DNA from 2 places in the Selenomonas oralis genome. Region 2 is predicted to be linked to the other one. Evidence: riboswitches for the same ligand, from Rfam matches in the RefSeq annotation. Region 2 holds a riboswitch; the other holds the start of a gene.
The links. A riboswitch is a leader RNA that binds a small molecule or an ion and turns the genes downstream of it on or off. The one in region 2 is predicted to bind cobalamin.

Region 1 (4,351 bases), 1.2 Mb from region 2:
TGTTTCCTATATCGTGCAGCAGAATTTCACGCAGGAGAACCGCCAGATTCTGCTCGATGACATCGCGGGCAACCTTGCGGGCATCCGCCATGACATCGAGGAGCTCAAGAAGCTCGATCAGAGCCAGCGCGCCAAGGAGGCCATCACCGCGCTAGAAGGGGATCTCGACACGGCGGACAGCGCCGTGAAAGCGGTAAGTTCCCTGGGGGTGACCCCGGAGGACAAGGCGGCGGCTTACGACAAGCTTTCCTCCATCACGGCGATCGGCGCCAATATGCAGGTTCTGACGCCGGACAATGTGTTCCAGGGCAAGCTGCTTTTTGAGACGAATAATATCCAGTACGCGCGCACCTTGAAGATTTTTGCGGCGATCATTTTCGTGAGCCTGATTCTCGGCATCCTTATGTCGCGCATCATTGCGAACAACATCTCCGCGCCGCTCAACACTTCGATCGAGCACCTCAACGCCGTGGCGGCAGGGGATCTTTCCCGCGCCATTCCGGATTCCCTCTCGCACCGCGAGGATGAGATCGGCGTTGTCGTCAAAGCCCTGATGAAGATGCAGGGATTCATGAAGCAGGTGCATGAGGAAGCGGAGAGGACGAATGTTGTTGTCGGCGAGCTTGAGGGCATGATCGAGGCCATGAACAACGAGACGCAGGATATGTCCGCAGTGACGGAAGAGATGTCGGCGGGCATGGAGGAGACGGCGGCTTCGACGGCAAGCATGCAGCAGGTCAGCAACCATTTGAGCGAGGAGATCCGCGGCACGGTCGGCGTGATGAAGAAGAGCGAGGCGTACACGCAGGAAATCAGCACGCGTGCGACGGAGCTCAAGATAAAGATGGAGCAGGCGCAGGAGGCTTCCCAGCGCGTCTACGAGTCGTCCAAGGGGTCGGTGGAAGCGGCCATCGAATCGGCGAAGGTCGTCGAGCAGATCTCGCAGCTCACGCAGGCGATTACGGATATCGCCGAGCAGACGAACCTCCTCGCGCTGAATGCGAGCATCGAGGCGGCGCGTGCCGGCGATCAGGGCCGCGGCTTCTCCGTCGTTGCGGGCGAGGTCGCAAAGCTTGCCGAGCAGTCGCAGGGGACGGCGGAAAAGATCAAGAGCCTCACGGGGGAAGTGACAAGCGCCATGCAGGCGCTGTCCAAGAGTGCGTTCGATCTCTTGGCACTTCTCGATGGGGATGTGCGCAAGGATTATGCGCAGATGGACGATACGGCTGTCCGGTACAAGGAGGATGCGGAATACTTCCTGAAAGCGGCGAAGGAAAGCACCAAGACTTCGGAGGTGCTTCTGCAGTCGGTGGAGAACATGAACCACTCGATGGAGGAAATCGGCCGGGCGACGCACGAAAGCGCCGACGGCAACACGCGCATCGCCGAGAATATCGTCGGCATGGCGGAGAAGTACGCCGACATTCTCGACAAGGTGCAGAGCTTCAAGGAAGGCACGGAGCGACTGAAAAATCTCGTGGCGGCATTTTCGGGCTGAGGCTGATTTTTCGCCGGCTCGGATCACGCCGAAAATAAGACGGGAATCGGGAGCGGCACAGCAGCGCCGCTCCCGGTTTTTTGCGCGGCAGACGACATTTTGCCGGGTGGGCCGCCGTCTGCCCGAGACGAACGCACGGAGGATGGAAAACTTTTCCCGTGCTATTGACAATGCCTATGGGGAATGATATTCTGGCAGTCGGAAGCCCGGAGATATGAAAACCGTATAGAATGGGATCAGGTGTCGCAAGACTTAATAGGGAAGCCGGAGGAGCCGGCGCGGTCCCGCCACTGTAACAGCGAGCGAATCCGCAAGATGCCACTGGGGAAGCCCGGGAAGGTGCGGAGGAGCGATGAACTGGAGCCAGGAGAACTGCCTGATTGACGATTGCCGTTTGACCTGCGAGCGATGGGGAGGGAATCTGGCTTTATCGGCCGGCTGCTTCCGCCTTGGGGCGGAAGGACAGTGCGGCGCATCTTTTTGCGTCCTGATGAAGCGGTGATTTTGAGCAGCGCCCTTTCCTGGCGGGAGGGGCGCTGCTTTTGGTTTGCGCCTGTGCCCTGCGGCGCCGTCGGACGGGCTCTTTTCGCCGCCTTTGCGGCGATGCGCAGGGCTTTTTTTGCGGCCGCTCTTTACAGGCGCGGCCTGATGGAAGGCGCCGGGCTTTTGTAATTCTTATGGCGACGAATCTGTAGCCGGCAGGGAGGCTAGGGCAAGATGGGGCGTCCTTTTCCGAGCATTTCAAGCTGATTTCGGACGAATCCGTTTCAGCGGGTCTGTTTTGAAAGAAAGGAGTCTTTTTCATGTTACTTCTCTATCGTCTGCACCGCTGGATCAGTGCGATCTGTGCAGTGTTTTTCCTCCTGCTTTGCCTCACGGGGCTACCTCTTCTCTTCAAGGAGGAGATCACGCAGTGGAACCGCGTCGAGCCTCTGCCCCATGCGGGAGACTCCTCCTACCATGTGCTCTGGCAGGGAACTTCTGCCGGACTCGACAAGGTCCTGGAAGAGAACCCCGACAAGAAGGTGCAGGCCATTTCCGCCATGCCCGAGCATGGGCTTCTGCTCTACCGCATCGCTGACAAGGGCAGTCACGGGCGCACGGGGCGCATGAGCATGGGTGGCACGCAGATCGCCTATTCGCCCATGACGGAACAGGCCGTTCCGTGGCGCAGCGGCGCAGTGAAGTCGCCTGCCGTCGCGAGCCTCATGCACACGCTGCACATCCTGCACCTGCGGCTCGCCATGGGGCAGGGCGGTATGATCTTCCTCGGCATTATGTGTTTCCTCAGCTTCCTCTCCATTCTCGGCGGCCTGCTGCTCTATCCGACCTTCATGCGCCGCCGCCTTTTCGGCGGCACGCGCGGCGGCGTCTCGGCGGGCAGCTCCTTCGACTGGCACAACTTCCTCGGCGTCGTCACGGCGGTCTGGGCGGGGCTTCTGACCTTGAGCGGCGTTGCCATCGTCATCTTCTCCGTGGGCTACGGCGCTTACCTCGCGGATGTCGACGCCCACGCGCCGCAGGGGGATGCTGCGAGCGTCCGCTACGAGGATATGCTCGCCTATGCGAAAGAAGCCTTCCCCGAGCAGGATGTCCTGAGCATGGAGGCCGCGACGGGCAAACTCCCTGCGACCCTCTACCTGACGGATGCGGCGCACCCCGCGATGTTCATGGGGCAGAAGGTGCTCTTTTCCCGTACGGCAGACGGCGAGCTCCTGCACTTCACTGAGCCGCTGCCGCGCTACTTGGCCGTCTGCGCCTCGCTGCTCGACCTCCACATCCATAACCATTCGACGATTCTCCTGAAAATCATCTGGGCGCTGCTCGACATCGTGACGATCGTCGTCATCGTCACGGGGTTCCTCGGCTGGTGGCAGCGCACGCACAGGCAGAAGGAGCGCCGGCCCGTCTTTGCGGACGACAGGGGACGTTCGCTGCTGGCTTCCGTCTGGAAGCTGCCGGCGCTCCTCGCAGCGCTCTCCCTCATCGGCATGACGGCGCCGCTCTCGGATACCTTCCTCGGCAATACGGGCGGCACGCTTGCCTGGCTCCTAGTCCTCGCCGTAAGCGCCGTCGCCTGGCTCTTCGCCAAGCGGCCGTAAGTTGCACGCACAAACGGCTGCTTCATTGTGCGCCGCCTAGGAAAATTCTTGTTTTCAAAGCGGCTTTTTTGCAGTATACTGTAAAGTACAGTTGGCAGCGGAGGGATTCCGCTCTTGCGATTTACGGAAAGGGAAGGGATTCTTATGCGCTCTTATCGTCTGCGCAGGGTGTTTCTTGCGCTGGGTCTTGCCATGCTTTTGGCGGCGGGGACGGCTTCGGCTGCGCCGATCCTCTCCGAGAATTCGCATGGGCGCGATGTGCTGAAGCTGCAGCAGGAACTGCAGCGCGCGGGGTATCTTGACGACAAGCCGGACGGGATTTTCGGCAGCCGCACGAAGAATGCTGTGATAGCGTTCCAGCGCGCGAAGAGCCTCAAGGAGACGGGCGTTGTGGATCGCGAGACTTGGGCGCGTCTGCAGAAGGAGCCGGCGGACGCCGGACGAATCGCGCTGCCGGTCGGTGCGGGCGGCGTGAAGATCCAACCGCCGCAGACGGCGGACAGGAAGCCTGACCTGAAGCCGCATGTGAACAAGGCGCCGGAGAGCAAGCCGTTCCTCAAGCGTGCGAACGTGAACAAGGTCATCGCGACGGCACGGAAGTATATCGGTACGCCGTACAAGTTCGGCGGCACGACGCCGAAGGCGTTCGACTGCTCCGGTTATCTGCAGTACGTGTTCGAGCAGAACGGCATGACGATTCCGCGCACGGCGGACGAGCAGTTCAAGCTCGGCAAGAATGCGCGTGTAACGG
Region 2 (4,351 bases):
ACTTCGGCGACAGAGCTGGAATTTTGGGTGAAGACGCCGTTGGAAGAATCGAATGTTGAAGAGATGTCGGCCTCGCAGGTCATGCAGGAGCAGTATTGGCAGCGTACGCATGGGGCTGTGCGCACGGCTTTGGAGCAGGCTGTCATGCTGCTTGACCGCTATGGCTTGCAGGTAGAGATGGGACATAAGGAGGTCGGCGGCCTCAAGGCGCAGATTGACGAATCGGGCAAGATGACGCATGTCTGTGAGCAGATTGAGATCGACTGGCGTTTCGCCGACGCTTTGCAGGCGGCAGATAATGAGCTTATCGTGCGCACGATCGTGCGCGAGGTCTTCCGCGAGAACGGACTTGAAGTGAATTTTAAGGCGAAGCCGATGATCGGTCTTGCGGGCAATGGTGAACATACGCATTTCTGCATTGCCGCTGTTATGGAAGACGGCAAGGTCTATAATCTCTTTACGCCGCAGGATATGAAAAAGGACTTCCTCAGTGCTGTCGGTTATGGCGCAATCATGGGGCTTTTGAAGAATTACGAGGTTATCAATCCGTTTGTCTCGGCGACGAATGATTCTTTGAATCGTTTGAAGCCGGGGTTTGAGGCGCCGGTCTGCATTGTCACATCCCTTGGCCACACACCCGAGATTCCCTCACGCAACCGCACGATACTTGCGGGTTTGATTCGTGATTTGACGAATCCTTATGCGACGCGCTTCGAATTGCGCGCCTGCAATCCGTATTCCAATACATACCTTGTCCTGGCAGCTGTCTATTCCGCTGTTCTTGATGGGGTGAAAGCGGCTGTTTCCCGCACGACGGATGCCCTGCTGGCGGAATTGTCCAAAGATGCAGGCGAGGAGGGGTTCTATCTCGAAAAGAATCGCGCTTACAGGAGCGAAATCGATGTATTCGAGGATTATACCGAAAGGGAACGCGATCGCCTCTTCGGTGCGCCGCCGTCGACGGTCTGGGAAAATATGCAGGGCTTTGAGAACCACCCGGAGAAGGTGGAGGCCATTACAGCAGGCGGTGCACTTCGTGAGCAGATTATCGACGCTTTCAAGGCGGGCGCGCTCCTGCGCTGGAAAACGGAGCTCATCAGCCGAATCATTCCTGAAAATCGTGATATCGTGCGCAAGGCGCGCGAGGTGCAGACGGATTTCGTAACGGATCAGGATTCCTACAACTGGAACAAGATCAATGGAATCCGTTCCTATCTCGCAAAAGACAGCATTGATGAGAAATCACTTTTCACGCTTCTGATCAAGGCGTTGAATGAGGGCGATTACGCTGCCGCTTCTGGCCTGCAGGTGGAGATGTATGATAAGATTGAGGAGCTCAAAGTTCTTTACGATGCCTATACGAAGAATATGATTTGACGGTTTGCTGATGACAAAAGAAAAAGCGCCAAGACAGGCGCTTTTTCTTTTGTTGGGGCAGGTGCGTCTTTTAATAGATATGGTATGTCTTCCAAGGAATCTGCTCGATTTTCACTGTTTTCAAAAAATCGACGATGTCCTTTCTGCCGTAATAGCGCGGTTTTCCATCGCGATCCTGCGACATCAGGATGATGGGCAAGTTGCGGAAAAAGGGCGCGATCTCGTTGCGGAACGATACGGCGCGTGCCGTGTACTGAGTGACGTGGGGTTTGACGACAACTATGGCAAAGGTCACGCCTTGTTCTATGATGACGGCGCCATGAATTTTGATCATGGAATAGCCTCCTTGCATGATTTGGAAGAGTCTTGGGAAAAGGTCGGGGTTCAACTCATATTTTTATTGTAAAAGACTTCGGAAGTATTGACAATCCCCAATAAATAGAGTTAATATAAAGATGAAAACAACATATTGTTGGAGACAGGTGTCGCAAGACTTAATAGGGAATCCGGTAGAAGCCGGAGCGGTCCCGCCACTGTAAGAGGAGTCCGTCATAGAACGCCACTGGAGAAATCTCTGGGAAGGCATGATTGGACGATGAATCTGAGCCAGGAGAACTGCCTGTTTTGACATCACCGTTGGCGTACCATTGAGGTGTGCCAATACCTGCGAGCGATGGGTAGGGGATTTTGCCGTACTGGGACACGGCGGGCTCTCCGGCGCTTTTGGCACCGGATTTTTATTTGGAAAGAAGATGTTCTGACTGGAAACGACGTGCAGAAGCATCTCTACATGAAGCCTGTCGACCGGAACACAGAAACCGCCTTTTAAACGCAGGGCGGTTTTGTTGTGTTCCGTATCATTGTTAAGGGAGGCTGTGGAAGTATGAGCAATGAAACAAAGGGTCAGGATGAGAACCTTGACCTGCAGGCCATCTTGAAGAAGGCCGAACAACAAACGAGTTTCCCCGATGTTCCGCTCGACGAATTTGAGCCGCCGACGTATGAGGAGTGGAAAGAGGCTTGCGTCGAGTTGTTGAAGGGGGCTCCCTTCGAGAAGAAGATGTTTACGAAAACGTATGAGGGCATTACGTTTGAGCCGATGTACACGCACAAGATGACAGACGGAATCTTGCCGAGAACCGACTTCCCGGGTATGGACAACTTCCTTCGCGGCGTGCGTCCGAACGGCTACATTGAACAGCCTTGGGGCATCGCGCAGTCGTGCGACGAGACGCTGCCTGAGGAAAACAACGAGTTGCTGCGCCGCGAGGTGGACAAGGGATCGACGATTTATAACATCCGTCTGGATTCGGCGACGCTCCTCAACAAGGATGCCAAGGATGCCGAAAAGATCGGTGATGAAGGGTGCAATATCACGACGGTCGAGGATATGCACACGACGCTTAACGGCTTGAAGCTCGACCATCATCCGCTCTATATCTATGCGGGTGCTTCGTCCTTGCCAATGCTTTCTCTCGTCGCGGCGTCTGTCAATTCCGACGGCGGCGATCTCGCCAAGCTCAGCGGTTTCGTAGGGGCGGATCCCCTGGGTGAAATGATTCAGCGCGGCGAGAACTATGCCGCACTTCCGCAGCTTTATGATGAGATGGCGGAAGCGGCTTTTTGGGTGAAGAAGTATGCTCCGAAGCTCAGGACGATCATGGTGCGAAGCGATGCTGTTTCGCGCGGCGGCGCCAATGATGTGCAGGAGGTTGCTTCGACACTTGCCGTCGGTGTCGCTTACCTGCGCGCTCTCATAGAGCGCGGGCTTACGGTGGACGAGGCGGCGGAACAGATGATGTTCGGCTTCTCCATGGGCGCGAACTTCTTCCTGCAGATTGCTAAACTCCGTGCGGTTCGCCCGATCTGGGCGCAGATCGTCAAGGCGTTTGGCGGCGGCGAGGAAGCGCAGCGCATCCATATCCATGCGCGCCCCGCATTGTTTTTCAAGACGGTTTACGATCCTTATGTCAACATGCTGCGCAATACGACGGAAATTTTCTCGGGCGTCGTCGGCGGACTTGATTCCTTCGAGAACGCTCCGTTCGATGAGCCGATCCGCAAGGGCGATGAATTCTCGCGTCGCATCGCGCGCAACGTGCAGGTCATGCTGCAGGAAGAGTTCGGTTTGATGCAGCCGATTGATCCGGCGGGAGGATCTTGGGCGGTAGAGACGCTGACGAAGGAGATTCAGGAAAAGATCTGGGCTGAGTTCCAGGCAATCGAGGGCAAGGGCGGCATCGTTAAGGCTCTCGAGGCGGGATATGTGCAGGAAGAAGTAGGCAAGACGCTTGAAGCGCGCTTCAAGAGCCTCGAGCTGCGCAAGGACCGCATCGTCGGCAACAATATGTATCCGAACATGACGGAACAGCTCCTCGACCCGCGTGAGGAGGATACGGCGGAGCTTCTTGCGAAGCGCAAGAAGGATGTCGAAGCCTATCTTGCCGATGTGGATGAGGCGTTTAAGAAGGATTGCCTAGCGGCTCTGAAGAGTGCCGGTAAAGGTGAGAAGATGGAAGTTGCCGTCAAGGCGGCAAAAGCCGGTGCGACAATCGCGGAGCTTCGCGAAGCTCTGCAGATGGGTGAGGCTGCGGAGAAGATCACGCCGATCGAGGCGCATCGTTGGAGTGAGCGCTACGAGGCATTGCGCCGCATCACGGAAGAGTATCGCGACAGCCATGACGGCGATAATGTAAAGGTGTTCCTCGCGAATATGGGACCCATTCCGCAGCATAAGGCGCGTGCCGATTTTTCGACGAGTTTCCTGCAGGTCGGCGCTTTCCAAGTGCTCCTGAACGATGGTTTCAAGACGACGGACGAGGCAGCTGCCGCTGCGAAGGAATCGGGCGCCGATGCCGTCGTCATCTGCTCGACAGATCCGACGTACCCGGAGATTGTGCCCGAACTTGCACCAAAACTGCGTGCGGCACTGCCTGACGCGACGATTTTCCTCGCGGGTGCTGCGCCGAAGGAT

Region 1: another riboswitch for cobalamin. It lies ahead of ACRTGH_RS05815 (hypothetical protein); the one in region 2 lies ahead of ACRTGH_RS11365 (methylmalonyl-CoA mutase family protein).

What each region holds. Positions count from the first base shown of each region.
Region 1 covers NZ_CP194411.1:1,216,863-1,221,213, forward strand. The annotation lists gene ACRTGH_RS05810 (methyl-accepting chemotaxis protein) at 1-1,498, shown strand, start outside; cobalamin riboswitch at 1,720-1,892, shown strand; gene ACRTGH_RS05815 (hypothetical protein) at 1,964-2,170, shown strand; gene ACRTGH_RS05820 (PepSY-associated TM helix domain-containing protein) at 2,302-3,600, shown strand; gene ACRTGH_RS05825 (C40 family peptidase) at 3,745-4,351, shown strand, end outside.
Region 2 covers NZ_CP194411.1:2,409,597-2,413,947, reverse strand. The annotation lists gene ACRTGH_RS11375 (type I glutamate--ammonia ligase) at 1-1,377, shown strand, start outside; gene ACRTGH_RS11370 (hypothetical protein) at 1,448-1,711, opposite strand; cobalamin riboswitch at 1,841-2,014, shown strand; gene ACRTGH_RS11365 (methylmalonyl-CoA mutase family protein) at 2,261-4,351, shown strand, end outside.